4 regions of the Lysinibacillus sp. FSL W7-1291 genome follow, and region 4 is predicted to be linked to each of the others. Evidence: predicted binding sites of a transcription regulator. Region 4 holds the regulator's gene; each other region holds the start of a gene.
What was found. Region 4 encodes LexA, which represses DNA repair genes until DNA is damaged. Its sites were predicted from a motif close to CGAACATATGTTCG; they were not measured.
Positions count from the first base shown of each region.

Region 1: the regulator LexA is predicted to act here: its motif matches at 1,570-1,583, upstream of uvrB (excinuclease ABC subunit UvrB).
Region 2: the regulator LexA is predicted to act here: its motif matches at 1,394-1,407, upstream of NST76_RS06570 (UV damage repair protein UvrX).
Region 3: the regulator LexA is predicted to act here: its motif matches at 1,954-1,967, upstream of parE (DNA topoisomerase IV subunit B).

Region 1 is NZ_CP151994.1:697,553-700,769, forward strand. It holds one part of gene prfB (peptide chain release factor 2) at 1-170, shown strand, start outside; gene NST76_RS03220 (competence protein ComK) at 212-721, opposite strand; gene NST76_RS03225 (IDEAL domain-containing protein) at 948-1,196, shown strand; gene uvrB (excinuclease ABC subunit UvrB) at 1,657-3,217, shown strand, end outside.
Region 2 is NZ_CP151994.1:1,371,190-1,374,406, forward strand. It holds gene NST76_RS06555 (M15 family metallopeptidase) at 1-447, shown strand, start outside; gene NST76_RS06560 (hypothetical protein) at 486-1,001, opposite strand; gene NST76_RS06565 (hypothetical protein) at 1,108-1,311, opposite strand; gene NST76_RS06570 (UV damage repair protein UvrX) at 1,484-2,749, shown strand; gene NST76_RS06575 (hypothetical protein) at 2,840-3,154, opposite strand; gene NST76_RS06580 (hypothetical protein) at 3,179-3,217, opposite strand, start outside.
Region 3 is NZ_CP151994.1:2,370,415-2,373,631, forward strand. It holds gene parE (DNA topoisomerase IV subunit B) at 1-1,934, opposite strand, end outside; gene plsY (glycerol-3-phosphate 1-O-acyltransferase PlsY) at 2,494-3,096, shown strand; gene NST76_RS11555 (HesB/YadR/YfhF family protein) at 3,116-3,217, shown strand, end outside.
Region 4 is NZ_CP151994.1:1,223,013-1,226,229, reverse strand. It holds gene def (peptide deformylase) at 1-477, shown strand, start outside; gene NST76_RS05710 (recombinase family protein) at 516-1,181, opposite strand; gene NST76_RS05705 (LysM peptidoglycan-binding domain-containing protein) at 1,178-1,492, opposite strand; gene lexA (transcriptional repressor LexA) at 1,659-2,276, shown strand; gene NST76_RS05695 (gamma-glutamyl-gamma-aminobutyrate hydrolase family protein) at 2,387-3,109, opposite strand; gene NST76_RS05690 (A24 family peptidase) at 3,143-3,217, opposite strand, start outside.

The sequences.
Region 1 (3,217 bases), 530 kb from region 4:
GTGAGCAAAAGGAAATCGGCTGGGGCTCACAAATTCGTTCGTATGTATTCCACCCATACTCTATGGTGAAGGATCACCGTACGAATGAAGAAACAGGTAATGTTGGTGCAGTGATGGACGGCGATTTAGATCCGTTTATTAATGCCTATTTACGCTCGAAAATTGGCTAATACACAAATCCCCCAAGAGGTGTCCTTGGGGGATTTTCTAGTTAAAAGGGAGGGTGATATGGCGCATCTTGGCTAAGCTGCTTGCGCTCGTTCATGTAATATTTATAGAGCATCGATGCATTCAAAAACTGTTTACTAATCGAGGCATATTGAATAGGTAGTTCAATTGTTTTACCATTTTTTAATGTGACAACACATCCCGTCTGACTTGGTGTAATATTGATAATCGCGTGAAGTCCAATCCATATATTATGAATGGAGTTCGGGGAGTAGGTTGGTAGAAAAATACAGGGATAGCCGTAGTCAAAGGCCACGACGATTGGTAGCTTGTGTTGATTGCCGAAGAAACGTTTAGCCGATAGTTTTGCAGCTTCATAGGTTGAACCTAATGAGATACAAGATTTTCGAAGCACATGCATCGGTTTACGCGTGACGATCAGTTCATTGTGCTTATCGATAACATGAGTGAAAACCTTGGAGTTGTGCTGAATAGGTTGAAGCAAGTAAGTGTTGAATGAAATTAAGTAGCTATTGACAAAATTGCTAGTCATATAGAGAGAGCCTCCTTTTTCTGTTGATAATGGTAGTGTAGAACAAAAGGGGAGTTTCAAAAAATAGACAAAGTAGCTGAAAACCCTTCAGAAAAGAATGAAATGCTTAGAGAATTCACTGCAAATGTCACGAGATTAATAGCTAATCCAAGTTATTTTCGATTCGTAAGCATTGCAATTTAATTTCAATTTTCATATAATTTAGAAAAGGATCGAGGTGAGATCGTTGGATAAATATTATTCGTACACAGATTTTCTAAAAGCCGTGGGTCAGTCGAAAAAAGTTGATGAGGCAGAGAAATTATTAAACGAGATTTATTTAGATTTATTTTTAAATCGTATCCAGCGTATGCATCGTCAAGAGCAGCTCATGGTTCTGATAGACAGAGTACTCGATGAAAAAGATGAAAACGCATTTTACCAATACGCAGCCGAACTACATTCCTTGCAGCAAACAGAGGATGAATCATACTAAACGAACCCGCTCTCCATGTCTAGTGGAGAGCGGGATTTTTTTGATTGAAGGAGGGCTGCTCGTTCAAAAAGTGAGAGTCTTCGCTTATAAAAGAGGGAGAGTTGCTCAGAAAGTAAGAACTCCTGCTCAGGAGTAAATCCGCTCTCAAAGCAAGAGCCCTGGCTCATAAAAGAATGCAACCCACGCCAAAAATCTGTTACCCCACTCACAAAAGCAGAAGCCCTCTACTGAAAATATTATGACTTCTACTCAAGAATCGAAATCTATTGAATAGATTAAGCTTGAAAACGTGTTGAAGCGGCTATTATGAGAGTAATAAGTATTCTTCGCTTCACGGTTATTCATTTAAATTTTAGGGATAAAAAATTTTTTACAAACATTCGTTCGTTAAATGTTCGAAATTTTAATATTGCTATGCTAAAATATATGTACAAATTGGAAGGAAAGGACGGGGACATGTGTGCAAACATTTGATTTACAAGCGCCATATCAGCCTAACGGGGATCAGCCACAGGCAATTGCGGAATTAGTGGAGGGTGTGAAAGCGGGCAAGCGTCATCAAACATTACTTGGTGCTACGGGAACAGGTAAAACGTTTACCATTTCTAATGTCATCCAGCAAATTAAAAAACCAACACTCATTATGGCACATAATAAAACACTAGCTGGCCAGTTATATAGTGAGTTTAAAGAGTTCTTCCCGAATAACGCTGTTGAATATTTTGTCAGCTACTATGATTACTACCAACCAGAAGCCTATGTACCGCAGACAGATACCTATATAGAAAAAGATTCCAGCATTAACGATGAAATTGATAAGCTGCGTCACTCTGCTACTTCTGCATTATTTGAGCGTGATGATGTCATCATTATTGCATCTGTGTCCTGTATTTATGGTTTAGGTTCTCCTGAAGAATATCGAGAAATGGTTGTATCAATTCGCACAGGTATGGAAATTGAACGTAATCAGCTACTGCGCAAACTTGTAGATGTTCAATACGAGCGTAATGATGTCAGTTTTACTCGGGGAACATTTCGGGTACGTGGAGATGTAGTGGAAATTTTCCCAGCCTCACGTGACGAGCATTGTATTCGAGTGGAGTTTTTCGGTGATGAAATCGATCGTATTCGAGAGGTGGATGCCTTAACTGGAGAAATTTTATCGGATCGAGAGCATGTTGCTATATTCCCGGCATCCCACTTCGTTACACGAGAAGAGAAAATGCGAAAAGCGATTGAAAACATTGAAAAAGAATTAGAGGAACGTCTTGCGTTGCTACGTGCAGAGGATAAATTACTGGAGGCACAGCGCCTAGAGCAACGGACACGTTATGATTTAGAAATGATGCGTGAAATGGGCTTTTGCTCAGGGATTGAAAACTATTCACGCCATTTAACATTGCGTGGAGCAGGTGCCACTCCATATACATTGCTAGATTACTTCCCAGATGACTTTTTGCTTGTAGTAGATGAAAGTCACGTAACACTTCCTCAGGTTCGTGGTATGTACAATGGTGACCAAGCTCGTAAAGGTGTACTCGTAGAACATGGTTTCCGTTTGCCATCAGCACTTGATAACCGTCCACTACGTTTTGAAGAATACGAAAGCCGAGTGCATCAGGCCATTTATGTATCAGCCACACCAGGCCCTTATGAGCTGGAGCATACGCCGGAAATGGTTGAGCAAATTATTCGACCTACTGGATTATTGGATCCGTTAATTGAAGTGCGACCTATTGAAGGGCAAATCGATAATTTAATTGATGAAATTCAAGATCGAATTGCTCAAAATGAACGGGTTTTAGTGACAACATTAACGAAGAAAATGTCAGAAGATTTAACGGCCTACTTGAAAGAAATGGGCTTAAAGGTCGAGTACCTACATTCCGAAATTAAAACGCTAGAACGTATTGAGATTATTCGTGAGCTACGTAAAGGAACGTACGATGTACTCATCGGTATTAATCTCTTGCGTGAAGGGCTTGATATTCCTGAGGTGTCACTTGTAGCGATTCTTGATG
Region 2 (3,217 bases), 150 kb from region 4:
CGTAGAGCTTGGGATATTGCTGTAGCACCGCCGCGAAATTTATATGATATTTCTACCCTTTCAAAAGTTGGTGCCATCGCTAAAAAGCTAGGAATCACTTGGGGAGGCTATTGGCCGGTAGGTCAGTATGATGCGCCTCATTTTGAAATACCGACGACGTGGAAGATGCCTAATGGCTATAAATTAGAAGGACAAGTAGTAGTGCCGACAAGTAGTGCTGTAAAGGTACAACTTATTGTAGAAGGTACTCAAAAACCAACAGAAAAGGATGATGACACAATGAAATTCACAAACGAGACAACTAAAGCTGCTGTACGCGACTACCTCAAACAAGCAGTTGATAAAAAGCTAATTGATAAATCACACTTGGAAAAATTCGACGCTGGTACGTTAACTGGCGGAGATTTTGAAGGATTGAAAATTATCATTGCACAACGTATCGCTTAACAGCAGAAGCCTGTTACCTTAATTGGCAATGAGATTTTTTAACCACTTAATTGAATAACGGTTAAAGAACGGCTGGCGTAACCTGTGATTGGCGAATCTGATCCAGCACTAACTCCCACTATATCTCCCGCCGATAATGAAGCCTGAACAATGTAGGTTGAACTACTTCTATTTAGCACATTAAAGAAAGCTATTCCGTCTACAAAAATAGGTTGCCCATTAACTGTAATATTAACAGTGAAATACGGTTGATTTGGATCAGGTAATGCTGTTGCTTGTGCATTTATTGAAATAGTAATCTGATATACACCATTGTTTTGCACTACTAATTCATTGCCAGATGGACTTACTGTTACATTAGATAAAGGGCCAACTTCATGGAATGTAACTGGCGTCACTCCAGGTGGTAAAAGATCTAATGTATCTCCTCGCAGAGACCCATAACCTAATACGCCAGGAGTGACAGGTGCAACAGGCCCAGGAATAGCAACAATTTTAGGGAAGTAGTTCGCCTCACTTTTACAACAGCTTGTCTGTATATGTTTACTTAACACGTCTAGATTCCTCCTCTATGGTTTGTTTAGTATTATATTCTGATCTCTTAAAGTGATTTGGATTAATATCCATAAAATACAAACCGAAATAAATAGACCAAGACAGCTAAATGCCGTCTTGGTCTATTTTCATTTCTAATAATACTTGTTTACGTTCTAACATTAATTCCATGAACTCGTCTAAATCTTCCTCTAAGGCGTGGTTTCTTATAAAGCTACGTGCTCCAGATCGTGCGCTAAGGTATTTAGCACGTTCTTTATTCTTCGCTTGCCAACGCTTATTCGCCTCAGTCTGCGGATTCTTCTTCATTAAATCCTCCTTTTTTAATATAATACGATGATCTTTAAAAGGAAGTGCCTGGATTTTTCCATAATTTACATTTGATGAAACGCAAACGTTTGTTCTAATATGTATACAAACAAACGTTCTTACTTAGAATAAGTAAATAAAAAATTACGAGACGCAATGGGAGGAAACTACGATGAGAGAAAACTACGAAGGAATGCCAGATAGACCTATCATTTGCATCGATATGAAAAGTTTCTATGCCAGCTGTATCGCCATGCTCGAAGGGTTAGACATTTTAAAAGACCCAATAGCAGTCGTTGGTAACTTTAATCAACCTGGTAGTGTAGTACTTGCAGCATCCCCAGTAATGAAAGAACAATTCAAAATAAAAACAGGCAACAGACGTTACGAAATACCAAAGCACCCAGATATTAAGTTATTTGAGCCAAAAATGAGTTTCTTTATTCAAATGTCTATGACCATTACACAACTAATTGCTAATTATGTACCTGTGAATGCCATACATGTTTACAGTATAGATGAGAGTTTTGTGGATTTAACAGGGACAGAGAAGCTATGGGGTTCACCTGAGGAAACAGCTAAGGAAATACAGCAAGCCATACTTGACCAATTTAATGTACCTAGTGCTGTAGGTATGGGACCAAATATGTTGATGGCCAAATTAGCGCTTGATATTGAGGCAAAGAAAACTGGATTTGCTAAATGGACATATGAAGATATTCCCCAGAAGCTTTGGCCTGTTCGACCCCTTTCTGAAATGTGGGGAATCGGTAAGCAGATGGAGGCAAAGTTAAATGCAATGGGTATTCAAACGGTCGGTGGTTTAGCGAATGCTGATTTAGATGAATTAGAAAAGAAATTTGGCATAATGGGCAATCAACTCTATTACCACGCATGGGGAATAGATCTATCCAAATTAGGGGAGCCGTTAATAGCAAATGGAGCGTTAAGTTTTGGGAAGGGCCAAATGCTGATGAGGGATTATCACACACGTAAAGAAATCTCTGTAGTGCTCCTCGAAATGTGCGAAGATGTCATGAAACGTGCGAGGGATGCTGGATTTGTTGGGCGTACTATCAGTTTAGGCTTATCATACAGTCACAATGCAATGACTAAAGGGTTTCATCGTTCAAGGACTATCTCAAATCCGACAAATGAAACACTCGAAATATATAAAGTCTGCATTGAATTACTCGATGAACATTTTGCTGGTGAACCAGCTCGGCAACTATCTGTCCGTATATCCAACTTAGATCGAGAGCAAAGTATCCAATTAGATTTATTCGATGATCGAAAACCGCAACGGCAGCTGATTGGTCCAACGATGGACGCAATACGCAATCGTTTTGGTGCTACAGCTTTATTACGTGCTGTTTCGTTTACAGATGCAGGTACAGCTATCAGCCGTGATCGATTAGTTGGTGGGCATTTAGCATAAGTTGAATACTTCAATCATTTAAGTAATGAACAGGTGCTCGAATGAGGCCTGTTTTTTGTTCAAAAAAAGCCACTCGATTGAGTGACTGATTTATTGTGTTTCTCCATTAACATTAACTTGAGTTGCGTTCATAGCTCCTGTCATTCCTACTACATTACTGACACCTAAATCAGATGCAGCATATCCATCACCTGATAATGGTCCTAATGCTTCCACAGTATCACCTATACTCACATCAATTTCATATGGAGGGAAAACAGGAAGTACATAACCGTGGTCATTCTTAATTAATAGTGCGTTTTCCATATTTCCGAATAAGCCTTCTAATGATTTAACACCAACTACTTCACCTTCGAAATAATACTCCATACCTTTGAATTTCGATTCTGTTTTATCATAAAGCATTGCTCCAGGCTTTGCAGGATTTAATTATGCATTTTTTTCACGTATTGTCAAAGTGCTAGGTTT
Region 3 (3,217 bases), 1.1 Mb from region 4:
ATATTTGAATCATCCTCCATACCGAAGTCAACATTGGCTTCGATCCATTTACGACGCGGTTCTACTTTATCACCCATTAACGTCGTGACACGTCTCTCTGCACGTGCACCATCCTCGATTGTGACACGAATTAATGTCCGTGTCTCAGGGTTCATTGTCGTATCCCATAGCTGGTCAGCATTCATCTCACCAAGACCTTTATAGCGCTGCAATATGTAACCCTTTCCAACTTTCTGGATGGCCTTTTGTAAATCGTTTTCTGTCCAAGCATATTCAATCACTTCTTTTTTACCAGTACCTTTTGATACCTTATAAAGTGGTGGTAAAGCGATATAGACTTTGCCTCCTTCAATGAGTGGACGCATATAACGATAGAAGAACGTTAAGAGCAAGACTTGAATATGTGCCCCGTCCGTATCCGCATCCGTCATAATCACTACTTTATCGTAGGCTGAATCCTCCACAGCAAAATCCGTGCCAACACCTGCTCCAATCGCATGGATAATCGTTGATATTTCTTCGTTTTTCATAATGTCCTGTAGCTTGGCTTTTTCTGTGTTGATGACCTTACCGCGCAAAGGCAAAATCGCTTGGAATGTACGATCACGACCTTGTTTGGCAGAACCACCTGCAGAATCACCCTCAACTAAATACAACTCATTCTTGGCCGCATTGCGAGACTGAGCTGGTGTTAATTTGCCTGATAGAATCGTACTACCTTTTTTGCTTTTCTTGCCATTCCGAGCGTCCTCACGCGCTTTACGAGCCGCTTCTCTTACTTGCTGCGCACGGATTGCTTTACGTACAAGAGAAGCCGATAACTCTGCATTTTCCTCTAGCACATACAAAATTTGCTCAGACACTACGCTATCTACGGCAGAGCGAGCCTCACTTGTACCAAGCTTGCCCTTGGTTTGTCCTTCAAATTGTAATAAATGCTCTGGAATACGAACAGACACGATTGCTGCTAAACCCTCACGAATATCTGTCCCTTCAAGGTTTTTATCCTTGTCCTTTAGCAAGCCGATTTTTCTTGCATATTCATTAAATACACGCGTCAATGCCGCTTTTGCACCCGTTTCATGTGTGCCGCCATCACGAGTACGTACATTATTAACGAACGACAAAATCGTTTCTGAATAACCATCGTTATATTGGAAAGCGAATTCTACTTCAATATCATCTTGTATGCCTTCTACATATTTCACAGGATGAAGAACATCCTTTTCTTCATTCAAATACGCAACGAAAGCTTCAATGCCATTCTCATAAAAGAATACATCTTGTTTGCCTTCCTCGCGCTCATCGATTAATTCAATTTTTAAGCCCTTTAATAAAAAGGCTGATTCACGTAAACGTTCTGCTAACGTATCATAATTGAATTTTGTGACAGAAAAAATCGTTTCGTCTGGTAGGAAATGAACAAGTGTACCTGTTTGCTTCGTTTGCCCAATTTCTTCAAGTGTTGTGACAGGATGTCCACCATGCTCAAAGCGCTGACGATACTTTTTACCATCACGATGGATCGTCACCTCTAAAAATGTTGATAGTGCATTAACTACAGAGGAACCTACACCATGCAAGCCACCACTTGTTTTATAACCACCTTGTCCAAATTTACCACCTGCGTGTAGCACCGTAAAAATAATTTCAGGGGTAGGTTTACCCATTTTATGCATACCTGTTGGCATCCCACGGCCAAAGTCGCGCACACTCATACTTTGATCCTTATGAATTGTGACAATAATATGAGATCCAAAGCCGGCCAGTGCTTCATCCACCGCATTATCTACGATTTCATACACAAGGTGATGAAGTCCACGGCCATCCGTTGAACCGATATACATGCCAGGTCGTTTGCGTACCGCTTCTAATCCTTCTAATACTTGTATAGCGTCATCATTATAAACGCTAGTTGACTGTTTATTCGTCAAAAAATTCCCCTCCAAAAAACAAACACATGTTCTATTTATGTTCTCATCCTAATAATAATAGCATTTCCTGTCAATAGCTAGCGACAGGTCCATTAAATTTTTAAAATTTGCTCACAGTTTTGATCATCTTTATCAATAGTAAACATCTGCAACAGTTGCTTAAAATTGGTATTTAAGCAGGGCAGACTGCTACTAGTATCCATAAACGTTTGACGCATAGTAGCCGATTTAGTTTCAACATACATAGAATCTAGTTCAGTGTAAACGCTACAATGTTTATTACGGTTAAACTGGATAAAGTTAGACTTCTATTCTACCAAAGGAATGAAGGATTGACAAAATTGCCTTTTTGCCTATATTTTTATAAAGGCTTTTTTTCACTTTCTAGAATCTCATGTCTGAAAGCCTACCCCTTATTAATAGGTTTTCTTTTGTATTGAATTCAAGGCTCCTAATGAAATCTCCTTCATAACATTGTAGATTAGCAAGAAAAAGTGTAAAATACTTGTTACAAACTATTAGTACCAAGTGATGGACTATGAATGAAAGGAGTCCAGCTATGATCAATGGACTTATTATTTTATGTGCTTATCTAATCGGCTCTATACCTTCTGGATTATGGATAGGTAAAATTTTTTATAATACCGATATTCGTGAACACGGGAGCGGTAATCTTGGTGCAACCAACACATTCCGAACATTAGGGAAAAAAGCAGGTATTGTTGTAACCGTAATGGATGTGCTCAAAGGAACAGCTGCGGTTTTATTAGTAGCACTTCCCGTTTTCTCTGACAGCACACTGCATCCCTTATTACTTGGTCTTGTTGCCGTAATCGGTCATATGTTTCCGATCTTCGCCAATTTCCGTGGTGGAAAAGCAGTGGCAACATCCGCAGGTGTTTTATTAGGCTATTCGTGGCCACTCTTTGTCCTATTATTTATTACCTTTATTGTGACATTAAAAATCACAAAGATCGTCAGCCTAACATCGATGATAGCCGCTTTAGTAGCACTTATCTATGCAATCGTTTATTATTTTGTTACGGGTGACTTTGCATTAGGCATCTTGGTAGCCTTTTTATTTACCTTTATTATTTATCGTCACCGTGCCAATATTACACGTATTAAAAACGGCACTGAGCCAAAGGTAAAATGGCTTTAGGAAGAGAGGAGCATTCGAAATGAACATTGCATTGACAGATGAAGCACTCCAGTGGTTCAAACACGAAATGGAAGTAGAACCAGGTGATACGATTCGTTTTTATGCACGCTATGGTGGCTCT
Region 4 (3,217 bases):
TTAAACCAAGAGGATCGAAATACTTTATTAGCTATGCTGCAATATCTCAAAAACAGCCAAGATCCAACGCTAGCAAAAAAATATAAGCTTCGCCCTGGAACTGGGTTGTCTGCAAATCAAATAGGTGTAGACAAACGAATGTTTGCTGTACTATTTGATCATAATGAAATGGTGTTTATCAATCCCAAAATCATAAGTCATTCCCTCAATATGATTTATTTACCTGATGGAGAAGGCTGCCTGTCGGTTAATCGACCTGTCCATGGTTTTGTGCCAAGATACGAGCGTATTAAGGTCAGAGCATATGACATTGATGGTCAAGAATTCATCCTGCCGTTTCAGGGCTATGGGGCGATCGTTGTCCAACATGAAATCGATCATTTAAATGGCATAATGTTTTATGATCGAATAAATAAAGAGTATCCTTTTCAACTACCTACTAACATCATCATCGACAGTTTGGCTTCCTATCAATAGCATTTTTTACTGTGAATAAAAAAGATTAGCAGGCGATATTATTTGCCTGCTAATCTTTCTTGATGTTCTTGGAAGCGACGATGAACAGTCGCTTTACTTACTTCAAAGCCCAACCCTCGAAGCGTGATCGAAATTTCCTCAAAGGTAAATCCACGTTTGCGTAGCTTGACAATTTCATCTACAGGTAGATCCTTTCGCTCCTGCCCATAGGGATTCCCTCGGTTCGATAAATTATTTTCAGGACGATAGCCATTTTCTACAGCGCGTCGCATGCCTCGACGTATTTTAGCATTATGGATTCTTCGTTGATACTCCTCCACGATTGCTAAAATCTCAAGCAGCATCGTGTCCATTTCATTTAGTTGAACGGGTCCTGCATCGCGCATGGAAAAAACATCTGTTGCTGATTTTTGCAATAAATGCAACACAGCCATCCTTGCGTTCCCACGTCCTAATCGTGTTTCATCTTGTACAAAAAGGGCATTAATTCCCTTTTCTTTAATGAAATCAAGCATTTCAAGCAAGCCATCGCGTTCCACATCATAGCCGCTATGCTTATCCTTAAATACACCCTTTACCTCATAGCCTTGCTCTCTAGCGTAGCGCAGCAACTCTTCCTGTTGGCGCTCTAATGAGGAGCTTTGTGTTTCTTTTTCAGTACTTACACGGCAATAGACAACAGCCGACATTTGTTTATTCATCATTGTTCAGTTCTCGCAATTTCGATAGTATGGATGGGATTGGCTTGATCACCCAATACAGGAATAACTAGAGACTTTCCTGCCACAATTTTAATATCTGCTAATTCATTTTCTGTTTTGACCAGCTTAATCCAATCATCTGTACTCATCTTACCACGGTATTGCTCTGCTAACGACCACAAGCTATCCCCATGTTCAATTTGAATTTCTGCGTAATTAACATCTCCTGGATCAGTGATGTAAAGGTATCCTGCAAATAATAGACAAGCTCCTAATAAAATGGAGATATGTGTATTTTTCTTTAACCATGTCATAGTTACAACCCCTTTTCTAGAATGTTTGTTCGGAATGTATGTTCTCATAATAAAGCGAACAAACGTTTTTGTCAAACACTTTTCGAACCTATGTTTGCATACATGTTCGCATTCTGTTATACTATCAAATAAGAAGAATGATATTAGAAAAAAGAGGTGAGCACTCATGAAAAAAGTTTCGAAAAGACAAGAGGACATTTTGGCTTTTATTAAAGAAGAGGTACGAGCTAAGGGATATCCACCATCAGTACGTGAAATCGGGGAAGCAGTCGGACTTGCTTCAAGTTCAACTGTTCATGGTCATTTAGCTCGATTAGAACAAAAGGGCTTTATTCGTCGAGATCCAACAAAGCCACGTGCAATTGAAATTTTAGAGCCTGAAGAGTCTATTCAAAAGCAGCAAGTCATTCATGTACCACTTGTGGGGAAGGTAACTGCTGGTTCCCCAATTACTGCTATTGAAAACATTGAAGAATATTTCCCATTACCAGATACGTATGGCACAAGCGAGGATCAGTTATTCATGCTAGAGATTATGGGGGAATCTATGATTGAAGCAGGAATTTTAGACGGCGATTTAGTTATTGTGAAGCAAAAGGCAACAGCTAATAACGGAGATATTGTTGTAGCCATGACAGCAGAGGATGAAGCAACGGTCAAACGTTTCTTCAAGGAAAAAAATCATTTCCGTTTACAGCCTGAAAACTCATCTATGGAGCCTATTATCGTCGATCAAGTTTCTATTTTAGGACAAGTTGTAGGACTATATCGTCGTGTACATTAATCATTTAAAGTAGGTTTTGAGGATTATGTGTTCCTTCTAAGAGCATGTATCCTCTTTTTTACGCAAAAAAAGAATCCATATATGGTTGGATTCTTTGTACAGTCCCCCTGCTACGCTTCCTTTTTGAATTTTAAGCTAGCTTCAACAAAGGCTGAAAATAATTTTTGTGCAGGCTCATCTCCTGCTATAGCTAGTTCCTCGGGATGCCACTGAACAGCCAAGCAAAATGGCAACTCTTCATGAACAACTGCTTCGATAATGCCATCACTCGATTTTGCTGCTACTTTTAATTTCTCTGCTAATACATTAACTGCCTGATGATGAAATGAATTTACCGCTATTTTCTCTTGTTGTAAAATGGTCGCTAATAAATTCTCCTCCATAATTTGTACATAATGAGTAGCTACAGCTCGAGCAGATTGCTGTACATGCTTGAGCAGCTTAGTACTAAAATGGTCACTATCAATATCCTGAAATAAAGTACCACCTAGTGCTACATTTAGTATTTGAATGCCTCGGCAAATACCCAAAATAGGCATCTTTCGTGTGAATGCCGCTTCAATTAATGCTAACTCTACCGTATCTCTTGCTGGATGAATTTTCCCTAGTTTTGGTGCAGGCTCTGCCCCATACAGAAATGGATGCACGTCATAGCCTCCAGATAACAATAAACCATCTGTAAGGGATAGAATTTGTGTGGCATCCTCCTCTACGCCAAGTGGAATAATAAGCGGAATCCCACCTGCATCAATGATACTTTTACTGTAAGCAGCATTTAATCGAGAGGATAAATCATCTTCCACAAAGGCTGTAATGCCAATAATCGGTTTCACTTGCTTCCCTCCATATGCTTGAAGATTGAACAATTACCAAAAACCTAAATACCAATCGATTAATGAATCCCCATAAAAATAGACAATGATAGCGGCTAATGCAATAGA